3 regions of the Kitasatospora sp. NPDC048296 genome follow, and region 2 is predicted to be linked to each of the others. Evidence: predicted binding sites of a transcription regulator. Region 2 holds the regulator's gene; each other region holds the start of a gene.
What was found. Region 2 encodes HrcA, which represses chaperone genes, less so after heat shock. Its sites were predicted from a motif close to TTNGCACTCNGNNNNNCNGAGTGCNAA; they were not measured.

Region 1: the regulator HrcA is predicted to act here: its motif matches at 2,982-3,008, upstream of ACGF12_RS08005 (FmdB family zinc ribbon protein).
Region 3: the regulator HrcA is predicted to act here: its motif matches at 1,551-1,577, upstream of groES (co-chaperone GroES).

The regions. Positions count from the first base shown of each region.
Region 1 covers NZ_JBICZB010000008.1:32,230-36,928, reverse strand. Annotated here, with positions in the region: gene ACGF12_RS08015 (potassium/proton antiporter) at 1-1,219, shown strand, start outside; gene ACGF12_RS08010 (MFS transporter) at 1,586-2,893, shown strand; gene ACGF12_RS08005 (FmdB family zinc ribbon protein) at 3,020-3,337, shown strand; gene ACGF12_RS08000 (hypothetical protein) at 3,625-3,897, shown strand; gene mscL (large conductance mechanosensitive channel protein MscL) at 3,928-4,344, shown strand; gene ACGF12_RS07990 (hypothetical protein) at 4,341-4,589, opposite strand.
Region 2 covers NZ_JBICZB010000011.1:130,441-135,139, forward strand. Annotated here, with positions in the region: gene htpX (zinc metalloprotease HtpX) at 23-943, opposite strand; gene hrcA (heat-inducible transcriptional repressor HrcA) at 1,216-2,250, shown strand; gene dnaJ (molecular chaperone DnaJ) at 2,324-3,463, shown strand; gene ACGF12_RS10110 (16S rRNA (uracil(1498)-N(3))-methyltransferase) at 3,542-4,291, shown strand; gene ACGF12_RS10115 (S41 family peptidase) at 4,361-4,699, shown strand, end outside.
Region 3 covers NZ_JBICZB010000004.1:107,216-111,914, forward strand. Annotated here, with positions in the region: gene ACGF12_RS04705 (SAM-dependent methyltransferase) at 1-875, opposite strand, end outside; gene ACGF12_RS04710 (hypothetical protein) at 872-1,132, opposite strand; gene ACGF12_RS04715 (hypothetical protein) at 1,156-1,470, opposite strand; gene groES (co-chaperone GroES) at 1,719-2,024, shown strand; gene groL (chaperonin GroEL) at 2,141-3,772, shown strand; gene ACGF12_RS04730 (LysR family transcriptional regulator) at 3,941-4,699, shown strand, end outside.

The DNA of each region.
Region 1 (4,699 bases), on a different contig from region 2:
TGCGGCCACCGTGCTGGCCACGGTCGGCGTCGCGGTCAGCGTCTTCGTCACCGCGGCCGGCGCGCACTGGCTGGTCGGCCTGGACTGGCGGACCTCGCTGCTGCTCGGCGCGATCGTCTCCTCCACCGACGCCGCCGCCGTCTTCTCGGTGCTGCGGATGGTCCCGCTGCCGCACCGGCTCACCGGCCTGCTGGAGGCCGAGTCCGGCTTCAACGACGCGCCCGTGGTCATCCTGGTCGTCGCCTTCGCCTCCGCCGGCGAGCTGGACTCCTGGTACGTCCTGCTCGGCACGATCGTCGCCGAGCTGGCGATCGGCGCGGCGGTCGGCCTGGCCGTCGGCAAGCTGGGCGCGTACGCGGTCAAGCACGTCGCGCTGCCCTCCTCGGGCCTGTACCCGATCGCCGTGGTGGCGCTGACCGTGCTCGCCTACGCCGGCGGTGCGCTGCTGCACGGCTCCGGCTTCCTCGCCGTCTACATCAGCGCGGTGATCCTCGGGAACTCCAAGCTGCCGCACGGACCGGCCGTGCGCGGCTTCGCCGACGGGCTGGCGTGGATCGGGCAGATCGGCATGTTCGTGCTGCTCGGACTGCTCGCCGCGCCCGAGAGCATGGGCAACGCGGTGGTGCCGGCGCTGGTGATCGGCGGAGTGCTGGTCTTCCTGGCCCGGCCGCTGTCGGTGGTGCTCACGATGACCCCGTTCAAGGTGCCCGGCCGCGAGCAGGCGCTGCTGAGCTGGGCCGGACTGCGCGGGGCGGTGCCCATCGTGCTGGCCACCATCCCGGTGGTCTCCGGCGCGCACGAGGCCCAGGACGTGTTCAACATCGTCTTCATCCTGGTCGTCGTCTTCACCCTGCTCCAGGGTCCGACGCTGCCCTGGATGGCCAAGCGGCTGCGGATCGGCGAGGGCGCGATGGGCCAGGACCTCGACATCGAGTCCGCGCCGCTGGAGAAGCTGCACGGACACCTGCTGTCGATCACGCTCTCGCCGACCTCGCGGATGTCCGGCGTGGAGGTCGGCGAGCTGCGGCTGCCCAAGGGGGCGGCGGTCACCCTGGTCGTGCGCGAGGGCAGCTCCTTCGTGCCGGACAAGGCGACGGTGCTGCGCGGCGGGGACGAACTGCTGGTGGTCACCACGGACGAGGTCGGCGAGGCCGCGGAGCGACGGCTGCGGGCCGTCGACAAGGGCGGCAAGCTGGCGGACTGGCTGAACGGGCGCTGAGCCCCGGCCACCGCCGGGGGTGGCCCGGCGGGATGGGGTGGCCCGGCGGGACGGTGACCTGGCGGAATCTACGCGCGTAACTGTATGCTGGCGCGACCACGCCGTTTAACTACCGCTAGACCACCCCCAGCATCTGCCTGACGCAGAGTTGGCGCGACCGCTCGGCGGCCGCGGTTAGGCCCCGGCCCACCAGGCCCGGCCGACCCGGTATCTACCCCGGTCGACGCGCGAGAGGACGACTCTCGGCGCCGTCGGGGCCACCCCATGCCCTGCCGCGCTACCAGGCAGCAGGAAGGACCGACCGTGACGGCCCGCCGAACGGTCGACATCGCCGCGGACAACACTCCGGACACCGCGACCGACACCATGGACACCACCGCCGCCGAGGCGCCCGCCCGGGTCGGGTACGGAGAGCTGCTGCGCACGCCCGGCGCCTGGACGTTCCTGTCCCCCGCCCTGGTCGCGCGACTGCCCTACGCGATGCTCAGCATGGGCATCCTGCTGCTCGTCACCAAGACCCACGGCTCGTACGGCACCGCCGGTACGGTCACCGCCGTCGCCGCCGTCGCCCAGGCCCTGATCGGGCCGCAGACCGGGCGACTGGCCGACCGCTACGGCCAGGCCGCGGTGCTGGTCCCGACGGTGCTGGTGCACGCGGCCTCCGTCAGCCTGCTGATCGCGCTGGCGCTCGGCCACGCGCCGGCCTGGAGCCTGTACCTGGCCGCCGTCCCCGCCGGGGCGAGCGTGCCGCAGATCGGCGCGATGGTCCGGGCCCGCTGGGTGTCCGAGTTCACCTCCGAGGGCGCCTCCCCGACCGCCGCGGCCAAGGTGAGCACCGCGTTCGCCTTCGAGTCCGTGACGGACGAGTTCACCTTCGTGATCGGCCCGATCCTGGCCGCCAACATCGCCGCCTTCGCCAGCCCGGCGACCGCGCTGATCGCCGAGGCCTCGCTGACCCTGGTCGGCGGCCTCGCCTTCGCCGCCCAGCGGCGCACCGCCCCCGCCCGGATCATCCCGCAGCCCGGTGTGCGGCGCGCCTCCGCGCTCGCCTCGCCCGGCGTCCGGCTGCTGGTCGGGACCTTCCTCGGGGTCGGCGCGGTGTTCGGCGGCATGCAGGTGTCGGTGAACGCCTTCGCCGACTCCGTCGGGCAGCACGACGCCGGCGGCACGGTGTACGGGATCTTCGCGGGCGGCTCGATGCTGGCCGGTGTGCTGTACGGCGTGGTGGCCTGGCGGCGGCCGGTCCAGCAGCGGATGGCCATGAGCTACACGCTGCTGGTGCTGGGCTGCTCGGTGCTGTGGGCGATGCCCAACCTGGTCGCCCTGACGGTCGCCGGGCTGGTCTGCGGTCTGGCCATCGCCCCGACCCTGATCAGCGGCTACACCCTGGTCGAGACGCTGGTCGCGGACGGCGCCAAGACGGAGGCCTTCACCTGGCTGACCGGCGCGATCGGGCTGGGGCTGGCGGTCGGCTCGATGGCCGCCGGCAAGCTGATCGACGGGCACGGGCCCTCGATCGGGTTCCTGGTGCCGGTCGTCGGCGCCGGTCTGGGGCTGCTCGCGCTGGTGTCGATGCGGCACCTGCTGGTGGCGCCGGGCGGGGCCAGCCGCGTGGTGGCCGGGTCCGCCGAGCGTGACGGCGCGCCGCAGCTGGTCGGTGCGGCCAAGGGCTGAACGGGGGGTCGGCGGCGACCGGGTACCGGCTCATCTCACACCGGAGTCGCTGGACTGATCCAGCGGAATGCCGCATCATTGACCATCGTTAGCACTCATCAGGCGAGAGTGCCAGGAGGAAGACAAGTGCCCACGTACCAGTACCAGTGCACCGAGTGCGGCAACGGCCTGGAGGCGGTGCAGAAGTTCACCGACGAGGCGCTGACCACGTGCCCCGACTGCCAGGGACGGCTCCGCAAGGTCTTCTCGGCCGTGGGCGTCGTGTTCAAGGGCTCGGGCTTCTACCGGACCGACAGCCGCTCGTCCTCCAGCAGCACGGTGGGCGCCGGTTCGTCCTCCGGCTCGTCGACGTCGTCGTCCTCGACGTCCTCGGCGGGTTCGAGCTCGTCGTCCTCGTCCAGCTCGTCGAGCTCGTCCAGCAGCCCGGCTCCGGCCGCGAGCTGACCCCGGCGCTCGGCGCCGGATCGGCGTCCGGCGACTGCTCGGAAGCTTCGCGAAAGGCCCGTCGGCCCCGCTTCACGCGGGGCGGCGGGCCTTTCCGCTTGCCCTGTTCGCCGTCCGGCACGGGCTTTCGTCAGCTTGCGGAGGTCGGTCTCACTCGCGCGAGTGTACGAAGTTATCCACAGGGGCGGGTTATCCACAGACTGGGGGATAAAGCTTTCCGGTAGCGCCCGGGGCGCGCATCGTGTGGGTCACCAGAGACCGACCGATCGAGCCCGGAGGTCATGTCGATGACGACCATGAGCCTGTCCGTCCCACTGCCCGCGCCCACTGTGCCGCCCCGGCGGGAGGTGCCGAGCTTCCCCCCGATCCGGCGCGGCTGCGGCGGGTGGCACCGCTGGCGCCGGGCCGTCCGGCGGCGGGCCGGGGTGCCCGCACTGGTGCTGCTCGCGGTGGCGGCGGCGCTGGCGCTCGGGCCCGCGCGGGCCGGGCTGCCGCCGCCCTCAGGGGGCGCGGCGGGCCGTACGGGTTGTCAATCCGGGCCGGCGGGGGATCACCCGTAACCCCGGAACGACTTCGTCGTTCGAGGCGGCATGAAAGGCTTCAAGGAATTCCTGCTGCGTGGAAATGTCGTCGAACTCGCCGTCGCCGTGGTCATCGGCGCGGCTTTCACCAACATCGTCAACGCCTTCGTCAAGGGCGTGATCAATCCGATCGTCGGTGTGTTCGGGACGAAGGACCTGGGGTCCTACAGTTCCTGCCTCAAGGGGCCCTGCGAGGTGAGCGCCACTGGTGAGCCCACGTCCGGAATCCTCATCCTGTGGGGGACGGTACTCAGCGCCGCCCTGCAGTTCCTGATCACTGCGGCCGTCGTCTACTTCGTCCTGATCGTGCCGATGAACAGGATGGCGGCCAAGCGCAAGTCCGCCGTCGAGGCGGCGGCGGAGGCCGAGGCCAAGGAGGTCCAACTGCTGACCGAGATCCGCGACGCGCTGGTCGCGGCGCGCTAGTCCCCGTGGTGCGGCGGACGCTGGCTCAGGTACCAGTCCAGCCCCCGCCCACCGCTCTCCCCCGTCCCGGGGCGCTCGCCCCAGCCGGCGTCGGTGTCGTCCCGGGACTGCTGGTCAAACGGGTCCCGGAAGACCAGCCGGGCCTTGGCCGCGGCCGCCCGCCGGGTCGCCGGCTGCTCGTCCCGCTCCTGCCGGACCTGTTCCTGCCCGCTCTGTTCCTGCCCGCTCTGTTCCTGCTCGCTCACTCTGTCCACTCCCCTGATCACCCGGGCCGTCCTGTCCCTCCAGCCTAAGAGCCCCGTGGCACGCCGCGGGCCCTGGTGCGGAGCGCTCCGCACCAGGGCCCGGGGGCAGA
Region 2 (4,699 bases):
GTGGTCCTTTCCTCAACGGGAATCAGCGGCCGAGCTGCTCGGAGATCTTCGCCAGCTGCGCCAGCCGCTTCTCCAGCGTCGGGTGGGTGGAGAGCAGCTGGGAGGCGGTCTCCCGGGCGCTCAGCGCGGGGGCGAAGTAGAAGGCGTTGTACGGCTGCGACTTGCGCAGGTCCTCGGTGGGGATGGCCGCGATCTGCCCGGTCACCTTGGTCAGGGCCGAGGCCAGGGCGCTGGGCCGGCCGGTGAGCTGGGCGGCGGCCCGGTCGGCGGCCAGCTCGCGGTAGCGGGAGAGCAGCCGGGTGAGCAGGAAGCTGATCGCGTAGACGACCATCGACACCAGGGGGATGACCAGCGCCGCGATGGCCGTGTTCTGGTCGTTGTTGTTGCGCCCGCCGCCCATGAACCCGCCGTACACGGCGATCCGGGTCATCGCCCCGGCGAGCACGCCGAGGAAGCCGGCGATGGTCATCACCGCGACGTCCCGGTGGGCGACGTGCGACAACTCGTGCGCCAGGACGCCTTCCAGCTCCTCGGGTTCGAGCCGGCGCAGCAGGCCGGTGGTGACGCAGACCACGGCGTTCTGCGGGTTGCGGCCGGTGGCGAAGGCGTTCGGCATGTCGTTGTCGGCGACCGCCACACGCGGCTTGGGCATGTCGGCCAGGGCGCAGAGCCGGTCGATGGTGCCGTGCAGCTGGGGGTACTGCTCCTCGGTCACCTCGCGGGCGCCCATCGCCCGTTCGGTGATCTTGTCGCTGAACCAGAACTGGGCCACGAACAGCCCGCCGGAGATCAGCACGATCAGCGGCCAGGCCCCGCGCAGCAGCGCGATCAGCAGGCCCGTGAAACCGACGTACAGCAGCCCGATCACGAACATCGTCGCGACCATGCGGCTGGTCAGGCCGCGATCGGGCGCGAAACGGGTGTGCTGGCCCGAGCTCGACATCTCTTGCTCCTCCGTTCGCCGTCGCTTTCGATGCTGCCACCCGGACGGCCCCAGGGCACCACCCCCGCGCCGCGAGTTGCGGCGGAAGGGGCCGTGCCCTGGGACTGCGGGCAGGATCACTCCGGCCGGGCCGTTCCTGGGACAGGACCCGGGCCTTACACTGGCAGGTACGGTTTTGGCACTCGTGTGCGCAGAGTGCCAGGGTCGGGGTCCTCCCGGAGCGGCCCGCAGCATCACAGACGGACAACGTGCGAAGACGGAGGTGCGTGCCCATGGCCGGTGAGGTCCGCCAGCTGGACGACCGCAAGCTCGCCGTTCTGCGTGCCATCGTCCAGGACTACGTGGGCACCGAGGAGCCGGTCGGCTCCAAGGCCCTCGTGGAGCGGCACAACCTCGGAGTCTCCCCGGCGACCGTGCGCAACGACATGGCGGCGCTGGAGGAGGAGGGCTACATCCACCAGCCGCACACCAGCGCCGGGCGCATCCCCACCGACAAGGGCTACCGGCTGTTCGTCGACAAGCTCGCCGAGATCAAGCCGATGAGCGCCCCGGAGCGCCGGGCGATCCGGCACTTCCTGGACGGCGCCGTCGACCTGGACGACGTGGTCGCCCGCACGGTGCGGCTGCTCGCCCAGCTGACCCGGCAGGTCGCCGTGGTGCAGTACCCCTCGCTGACCCGCTCCACCGTCCGGCACATCGAGCTGGTGGCGCTGGCCCCGGCGAAGGTGATGCTGGTCCTGATCACCAACACCGGCCGGGTCGAGCAGCGGATGGTCGACTGCCCGGGCACGGTCGGCGAGACGGTCCTGGCGGACCTGCGGGCGCGGATCAACGTCCGGGCCGCCGGCCAGCGGCTGCCGGACGTCCCGGGGCTGCTGGAGGAGCTGCCGGCCACGTTCGAGCAGATCGACCGGCCGACGGTCAGTACGGTCCTGGCGACCCTGTTCGAGGCGCTGGCCGAGCAGAACGAGGAGCGCATCATGCTGGCCGGCACGGCCAACCTGACGCGTTTCGGCCACGACTTCCCGCTCACCATCCAGCCGGTGCTGGAGGCCCTGGAGGAGCAGGTCGTCCTGCTCCGCCTCCTGGGTGAGACCGGGGACGCCGGGATGACGGTCCGGATCGGGCGGGAGATTGCGTACGAAGGGCTGAATTCCACCTCGGTGGTGTCGGTCGGCTACGGTTCGGGCGACGAGAGCGTGGCCAAACTCGGTGTGATCGGTCCGACCCGGATGGACTACCCGGGCACAATGGGGGCGGTGCGGGCGGTGGCACGGTACGTGGGTCAGATCCTGGCTGAGTCGTAGCAAGCAACCGCCGTCAGAATTCTGACGGCGGCGTCCAGTCGCACTACTACAGGCGGAACAAGCGGAGCATTTGGTGGCCACGGACTACTACGCGGTACTCGGCGTCCGACGGGATGCGGGGCAGGACGAGATCAAGAAGGCGTTCCGGCGCCTGGCACGCGAACTGCACCCGGACGTCAACCCGGACCCGAAGACGCAGGAGCGGTTCAAGGAGATCAACGCCGCTTACGAGGTGCTCTCCGATCCGCAGAAGCGCCAGGTCTACGACCTCGGCGGCGACCCGCTCTCACCGGGCGGCGGCGGCGCGGGCGGCTTCGGCGCCGGCGCGGCGGGCTTCGGCTTCTCCGACATCATGGACGCCTTCTTCGGCGCCGCGGCCGGCCAGCGCGGCCCACGCTCGCGCACCCGCCGCGGCCAGGACGCCATGATCCGGCTGGAGATCACCCTGGAGGAGGCCGCCTTCGGCACCACCAAGGAACTCCAGGTCGACACCGCCGTCACCTGCACCACCTGCAGCGGCGAGGGCGCGGCCCCCGGCACCTCCGCGCAGACCTGCGACATGTGCCGCGGCAAGGGCGAGGTCTCCCAGGTCACCCGCTCCTTCCTGGGGCAGGTCATGACCTCCCGCCCCTGCCCGCAGTGCCAGGGCTTCGGCACCGTCGTGCCGACCCCGTGCCCCGAGTGCGCCGGCGACGGCCGGGTCCGCGCCCGCCGCACCCTGACCGTCAAGATCCCGGCCGGTGTCGACAACGGCACCCGGATCCAGCTGGCCGGCGAGGGCGAGGTCGGCCCCGGCGGCGGCCCGGCCGGCGACCTGTACGTCGAGATCGCCGAGACCACCCACAACGTCTTCCAGCGGCGCGGGGACGACCTGCACTGCACCGTCACCATCCCGATGACGGCCGCCGCGCTCGGCACCCAGGTGCCGCTGCAGACCCTGGACGGGCTGGAGGAGGTCGACATCCGGCCCGGCACCCAGTCCGGCCAGTCGATCCCGCTGCACGGCCGGGGCATCACCCACCTGCGCGGGGGCGGCCGGGGCGACCTGATAGTGCACGTCGAGGTGCAGACGCCCACCAAGCTCGACGCCGAGCAGGAGGAGCTGCTGCGCCGGCTCGCCGTACTGCGCGGCGAGGAGCGCCCGTCCGGCCAGTTCGCGCCGGGCCAGCAGGGCCTGTTCTCGCGCCTGAAGGACGCCTTCAACGGCCGGTAGTCGTCCGGGAAGGGGTGCCGGGGGCAGCTCCCCGGCACCTCTTTCGCGTTTCCGTTCCATTCCTGGAGGTTCCCTCTCATGACCGCGCCCGTCTTCGTCGTCGAGACCGAGCGGATCGCCGCCGCCGCGCCCGGGGCGCTGGTGCGCCTGGACGGGGCGGAGGGGCGGCACGCGGCCGCGGTGAAGCGGCTGGCGGCCGGTGAGGCGGTGACCCTGGCGGACGGGCTGGGGCTCGGGGTGGACGGGACGGTCGCCGAGGTGTTCGGCAAGGACGCGATCGACGTCACGGTGGCCGCCGTGCGCCGGGAGCCGGAGCCGGCGCCGCGGATCGTCGTCGTCCAGGCGCTGCCCAAGGGCGACCGCGGCGAGCTGGCCGTGGAGACCATGACCGAGGTCGGCGTGGACGTGGTGGTCCCCTGGACGGCCTCGCGCTGCATCACCCAGTGGAAGGGCGAACGCGGAGCCAAGGCGCTCGCCAAGTGGCGGGCCACCGCCCGGGAGGCGGGCAAGCAGTCCCGCCGGCTGCGCTTCCCCGAGGTGCGCGAGCCGATGACCACCCGGCAGCTGGCCCCGCTGCTGGCGCAGGCCGCCTTCGCCGCCGTGCTGCACGAGGAGGGTGCCGAGCCGCTGGCGCACGCCGCGCTGCCCGGGGCGGGGGACATCGTGCTGGTGGTCGGCCCGGAGGGAGGGGTCTCCCCGGAGGAGCTGGCCGCCTTCGCGGAGGCGGGCGCGAAGCCGTACCGGCTGGGCCCGTCGGTGCTACGCACCTCCACCGCAGGGGTGGCCGCCGGGGCGCTGCTGCTGGGGCGCACCGGCCGCTGGTCGTAACCCCCGCACGTCCTCGGGGACTTGCCGAAAACGGAGCGGCTCGTACCCGTACCTGCCTACGCTGGCCGGGTGACGGACTCCCTGAGTACCTCTGCGGGCGCCTATCCGCGCCATCCCCATCTGCACGGTGACCTGGTCACCTTCGTCGCCGAGGACGACGTCTGGCTGGCCCCGCTGGACGGCGGGCGGGCCTGGCGACTGACGGCCGATCACCTGCCGGTGCACCACCCCCGGTTCTCGCCGGACGGGCGGCACATCGCCTTCTCCTCCACCCGGGACGGCGCCCCCGAGGTGCACGTGGTGCCGGTGGACGGCGGGCCGTCCCGGCGGCTGACGTACTGGGGCAACGCCGAGACCCGGGTGCAGGGCTGGACCGCCGACGGGCGTCCGATCGCCACCACCGGCGCG
Region 3 (4,699 bases), on a different contig from region 2:
ACCAGGTGTGCCCGGATCACCGCGCCGTCCGGCTCGTACAGGTACCGCCCGACCGGTCCGGCCGGCGGGTCGGGCAGGTCACCGCCGGTCAGGCTGGCGCCCTGCGGCAGCAGGGTGGCGCGGTGCGGGCGGGCGGACTCGGTGCCGAACCAGAGCACCGCCTCCTTGACGTCCCCGTGGTCGGAGACCCACTCCGCCTCGGCGTCCGCCGGGACGGCCTCGTGCGGGATGCCCGGCGCCACCTTCAGCGCGCCGATCGGGGTCCGCCGTCCGGCCTCGATCGCCCAGGACAGCGGCGGGGCGTACGCCTCGGGGTCGAACACCCGGCCGCGCGAGGTGCGGCGGGCCGGGTCGGTGAACACCGCGTCGTAGCCGGTGACGTCCACCTCGGCGACGTCCGCGCAGCGCACCTCGACCAGCTCGGACAGCCCCAGCGCGGCGGCGTTGGCCGCGGTCGCGGCGCAGGCCGCCGGGTCCTTGTCGACGGCCAGCACCTCGATCCCGGCCCGGGCCAGCGCCAGCACGTCCCCGCCGATGCCGCAGCACAGGTCGGCGAGCCGCCGCACCCCCAGCCCGGCGAACCGGCGCGCCCGCCACTCGGCCACACTGCGTCGGGTGGACTGCTCGACCCCGTTGGGCGTGAAGTACATCAGGTCCGCGTCCGCCCCGAACTTCGCCCGCGCCCGCTGCCGCAACCGCGCCTGCCCGAACGCCGCCGACACCAGCTCCGCCGGATGTTCCCGCCGCAGCCGGGTGGCGAGCGCCAACTCCTCCTCGGGCGTGAACTCGCGCAACTCGGCGAGCAGGGCCTGACCCTCGGGGGTCAGCAGGGGCTGGAGGTTCTCGGTGTCCACGGGGCCATTCTCGCCGGTCAGTCGAGCAGCCACAGTGCCAGATCGAGGGTGAGTGGCGTGGCCAGGAGGACGACCGGCGTGATCCGGTACCCGCGCCGCCGGGCGCGCCGGGCCACCCACCCGGCCACCAGGAGCGGGATCGAGAACCAGACGGCCTCGACGATGCTGCCGGTGGTCGCCGAGTGCGGGGCGCTGTCCCACATGAGGACGATGACCACCGCGGTCCCGACCGCCATCCCGACCGGCACCGCCACCGCCGCGAGCAGCGCGGAGGCCACGTCTCGCCCCCGGGTCGGCCCGGTCACCGGAGGGCGCCCGAGCAGAACAGCACCGGCAGGACGAGCGGTGCCAGCCCGGCGATGACCGGGAGGAACCGGTACCCCTTCCGCCAGGTGCGGAAGGCCACCGTGCCGGGGACCCCGAGGACGAGCGCGGTGTCGACGAGCAGAGCGACGGTCAGGACCAGCTCCTGGGCGTGTCCTGGCACGTTCAGGACGAGTGCGATCGTGAGCGAGACGGCGACGAGCGGAAGAACCGCCAGCAGGGGCAGGAGCAGCAGGGCCGGAACCAGATCGTCCGACAGCGCCGGGCCGATGCGCTTGGGCTTCTGAGGCATGGCCCGAGTGTCGGTCGCGGGGGCGGCGTCGCACATGAGTACGGCTACTCATCCGTAGTACGGGACTTCAGGGCGCGCCGTTGGCACTCTGGTTGACTGAGTGCTAACACCGGCCTATGGTCGTCCTTAGCACTCCCCACCGGGGGAGTGCTAACGCGAAGACGCGTGTCTGACCCCCGCGACGGCAGACTCGCAGGTTCGCCCCTACCCGTTAGAAAACCCCGTAATCTCCGAAGGGGAGCTCGGACGTGACCACCAGCAGCAAGGTTGCCATCAAGCCGCTTGAGGACCGCATCGTGGTCCAGCCGCTCGACGCCGAGACCACCACGGCCTCCGGCCTGGTTATCCCGGACACCGCCAAGGAGAAGCCCCAGGAGGGCGTCGTCCTGGCCGTCGGCCCGGGCCGCTTTGAGGACGGCCAGCGTCTGCCGCTCGACGTCGCCGTCGGTGACATCGTCCTGTACTCGAAGTACGGCGGCACCGAGGTGAAGTACCAGGGCGAGGAGTACCTGGTGCTCTCCGCCCGCGACGTTCTCGCGATCATCGAGAAGTAAGACGTCCCGACCCGCCCCGGATCCGTGTCCCAAGTGACAGGGGCCCGGGGCGTGGTTGTTGGTTCACGTAGTTCGGCGGCCGCTGGGCCGGCCGCAGCCCCGAGGGAATAGGGAACATGGCGAAGATCCTGCAGTTCGACGAGGACGCCCGCCGCTCGCTGGAGCGCGGTGTCAACAAGCTGGCCGACACCGTCAAGGTGACCATCGGCCCCAAGGGCCGCAACGTCGTCATCGACAAGAAGTTCGGCGCCCCGACCATCACCAACGACGGTGTCACCATCGCCCGTGAGGTCGAGCTGGACGACCCGTACGAGAACCTTGGCGCGCAGCTCGTCAAGGAGGTCGCCACCAAGACCAACGACGTCGCGGGCGACGGCACCACCACCGCCACCGTGCTGGCCCAGGCCCTGGTCAACGAGGGTCTGCGCAACGTCGCCGCCGGTGCCGGCCCGGCCGCCCTGAAGAAGGGCATCGACAAGGCCGTCGCCGCCGTCTCCGAGCACCTGCTGTCGGTGGCCCGCGAGATCGAGGGCAAGGACGACGTCGCCGCCGTCGCGTCCCTCTCCGCCCAGGACACCCAGGTCGGCGAGCTGATCGCCGAGGCGATCGACAAGGTCGGCAAGGACGGTGTCATCACCGTCGAGGAGTCGAACACCTTCGGCGTGGAGCTGGACTTCACCGAGGGCATGCAGTTCGACAAGGGCTACCTGTCGCCGTACTTCGTCACCGACGCGGAGCGGCAGGAGGCGGTCCTGGAGGACCCGTACATCCTGATCAACCAGGGCAAGATCTCCTCCATCCAGGAGCTGCTGCCGCTGCTGGAGAAGATCCTGCAGGGCGGTGCCTCCAGGCCGCTGCTGATCATCGCCGAGGACGTCGACGGCGAGGCGCTGTCGACCCTGGTCGTGAACAAGATCCGTGGCACCTTCAACGCCGTCGCCGTGAAGGCCCCGGGCTTCGGCGACCGCCGCAAGGCGATCCTCGGCGACCTGGCCGTCCTGACCGGCGGCCAGGTCATCTCCGAGGAGGTCGGCCTCAAGCTCGACCAGGTCGGCCTGGACGTGCTGGGCACCGCCCGTCGCGTGACCATCACCAAGGACGAGACCACGGTCGTCGACGGTGCCGGTGACGCCGAGGCCGTGGCCGGCCGCGTCGCCCAGATCAAGGGCGAGATCGCCGCGACCGACTCCGACTGGGACCGCGAGAAGCTGCAGGAGCGCCTGGCCAAGCTGGCCGGCGGCGTCTGCGTCATCAAGGTCGGCGCCGCCACCGAGGTGGAGCTGAAGGAGCGCAAGCACCGCCTGGAGGACGCCATCTCGGCGACCCGCGCCGCGGTCGAGGAGGGCATCGTCGCCGGTGGTGGCGCCTCCCTGGTTCACGCCGCCAAGGTGCTGAACGACGGCCTGGGCCTGTCGGGCGACGAGGCCACCGGTGTCGCCGTGGTCCGCAAGGCGCTGCACGAGCCGCTGCGCTGGATCGCCCAGAACGCCGGCCTGGAGGGCTACGTCATCACCCACAAGGTCGCCGAGCTGGAGACCGGTCACGGCTACAACGCGGCCACCGGCGAGTACGGCGACCTGCTGAAGGCCGGCGTCATCGACCCGGTCAAGGTCACCCGTTCCGCCCTGGAGAACGCCGCCTCGATCGCCTCCCTGCTCCTCACCACCGAGACCCTCGTGGTGGAGAAGAAGGAGGAGGAGGCCGACAACGGTCACGGCCACTCGCACGGCCACGGCCACTCGCACTGAGGCTCCGACGCCTGACCGGAGGCCCGGTCCGCTCCCTCGGGGAGGCGGGCCGGGCCTCCGGCTGTTACTCGCCCGCTCGGCTGTGAGTCGCTGGCTCGGGATGGGTGCTCCAGGCTTCAACTATCAGTAGAATTTTGCAGAATGCAAAGATTGCCTTATAACTGAGGCATGATCGAGGCCCGCCATCTGCGCGTTCTGCGTGCCGTCGCCCGCACCGGCTCCTTCTCCGCCGCCGCCCGTGAGCTGGGGTGTACGCAGCCTGCCATCAGCCAGCAGATGAAGGCCCTGGAGAAGTCGGTCGACACCCCTCTGGTGGTCCGCTCGGGCCGCGGGATGCAGCTCAGCGAGGCCGGGCGGGTCCTGCTCAAGCATGCCACCGGAATCCTGGCCGGGCTCTCCGCCGCCGAGGAGGAGGTGGCGGCGATCGCCGGGCTGCGGGCCGGGCGGGTGCGGCTGGTCTCCTTCCCGACCGCGAGTTCCACCCTGGTGCCGCCCGCGGTCGCCCGGCTGCGGGACAGCCATCCGGGGGTGCGCGTGTCGCTGGTCGAGGCGGAACCGCCGGAGTCGCTGGCGATGCTGCGCGGCGGCGAGTGCGAGATCGCCTTGGCCTTCCGCTACCCGCAGTCCGACGGCGCCGCCGCACTGCCGTCCGCCGCGCACGGCACCCCGCGCGAGGCGCGGGCCGAGGCCAACCTGGAGGCGCAGCAGCTGTCGGCCGGTACCGACTGGTCCGACCTGGTGGTCACCCCGCTGCTGGACGACCCGCTGGTGGGCCTGCTGCCTGCCGCCCACCCGCTGGCCGGGCGGGGCGGGCCGGTGGGGCTGGCCGAGCTGGCGGGGGAGCAGTGGATCGCCGGCTGCCCGCAGTGTCGGGGGCACCTGGTGGAGCTGTGCACCGGCGCGGGCTTCGAGCCCCGGATCGACTTC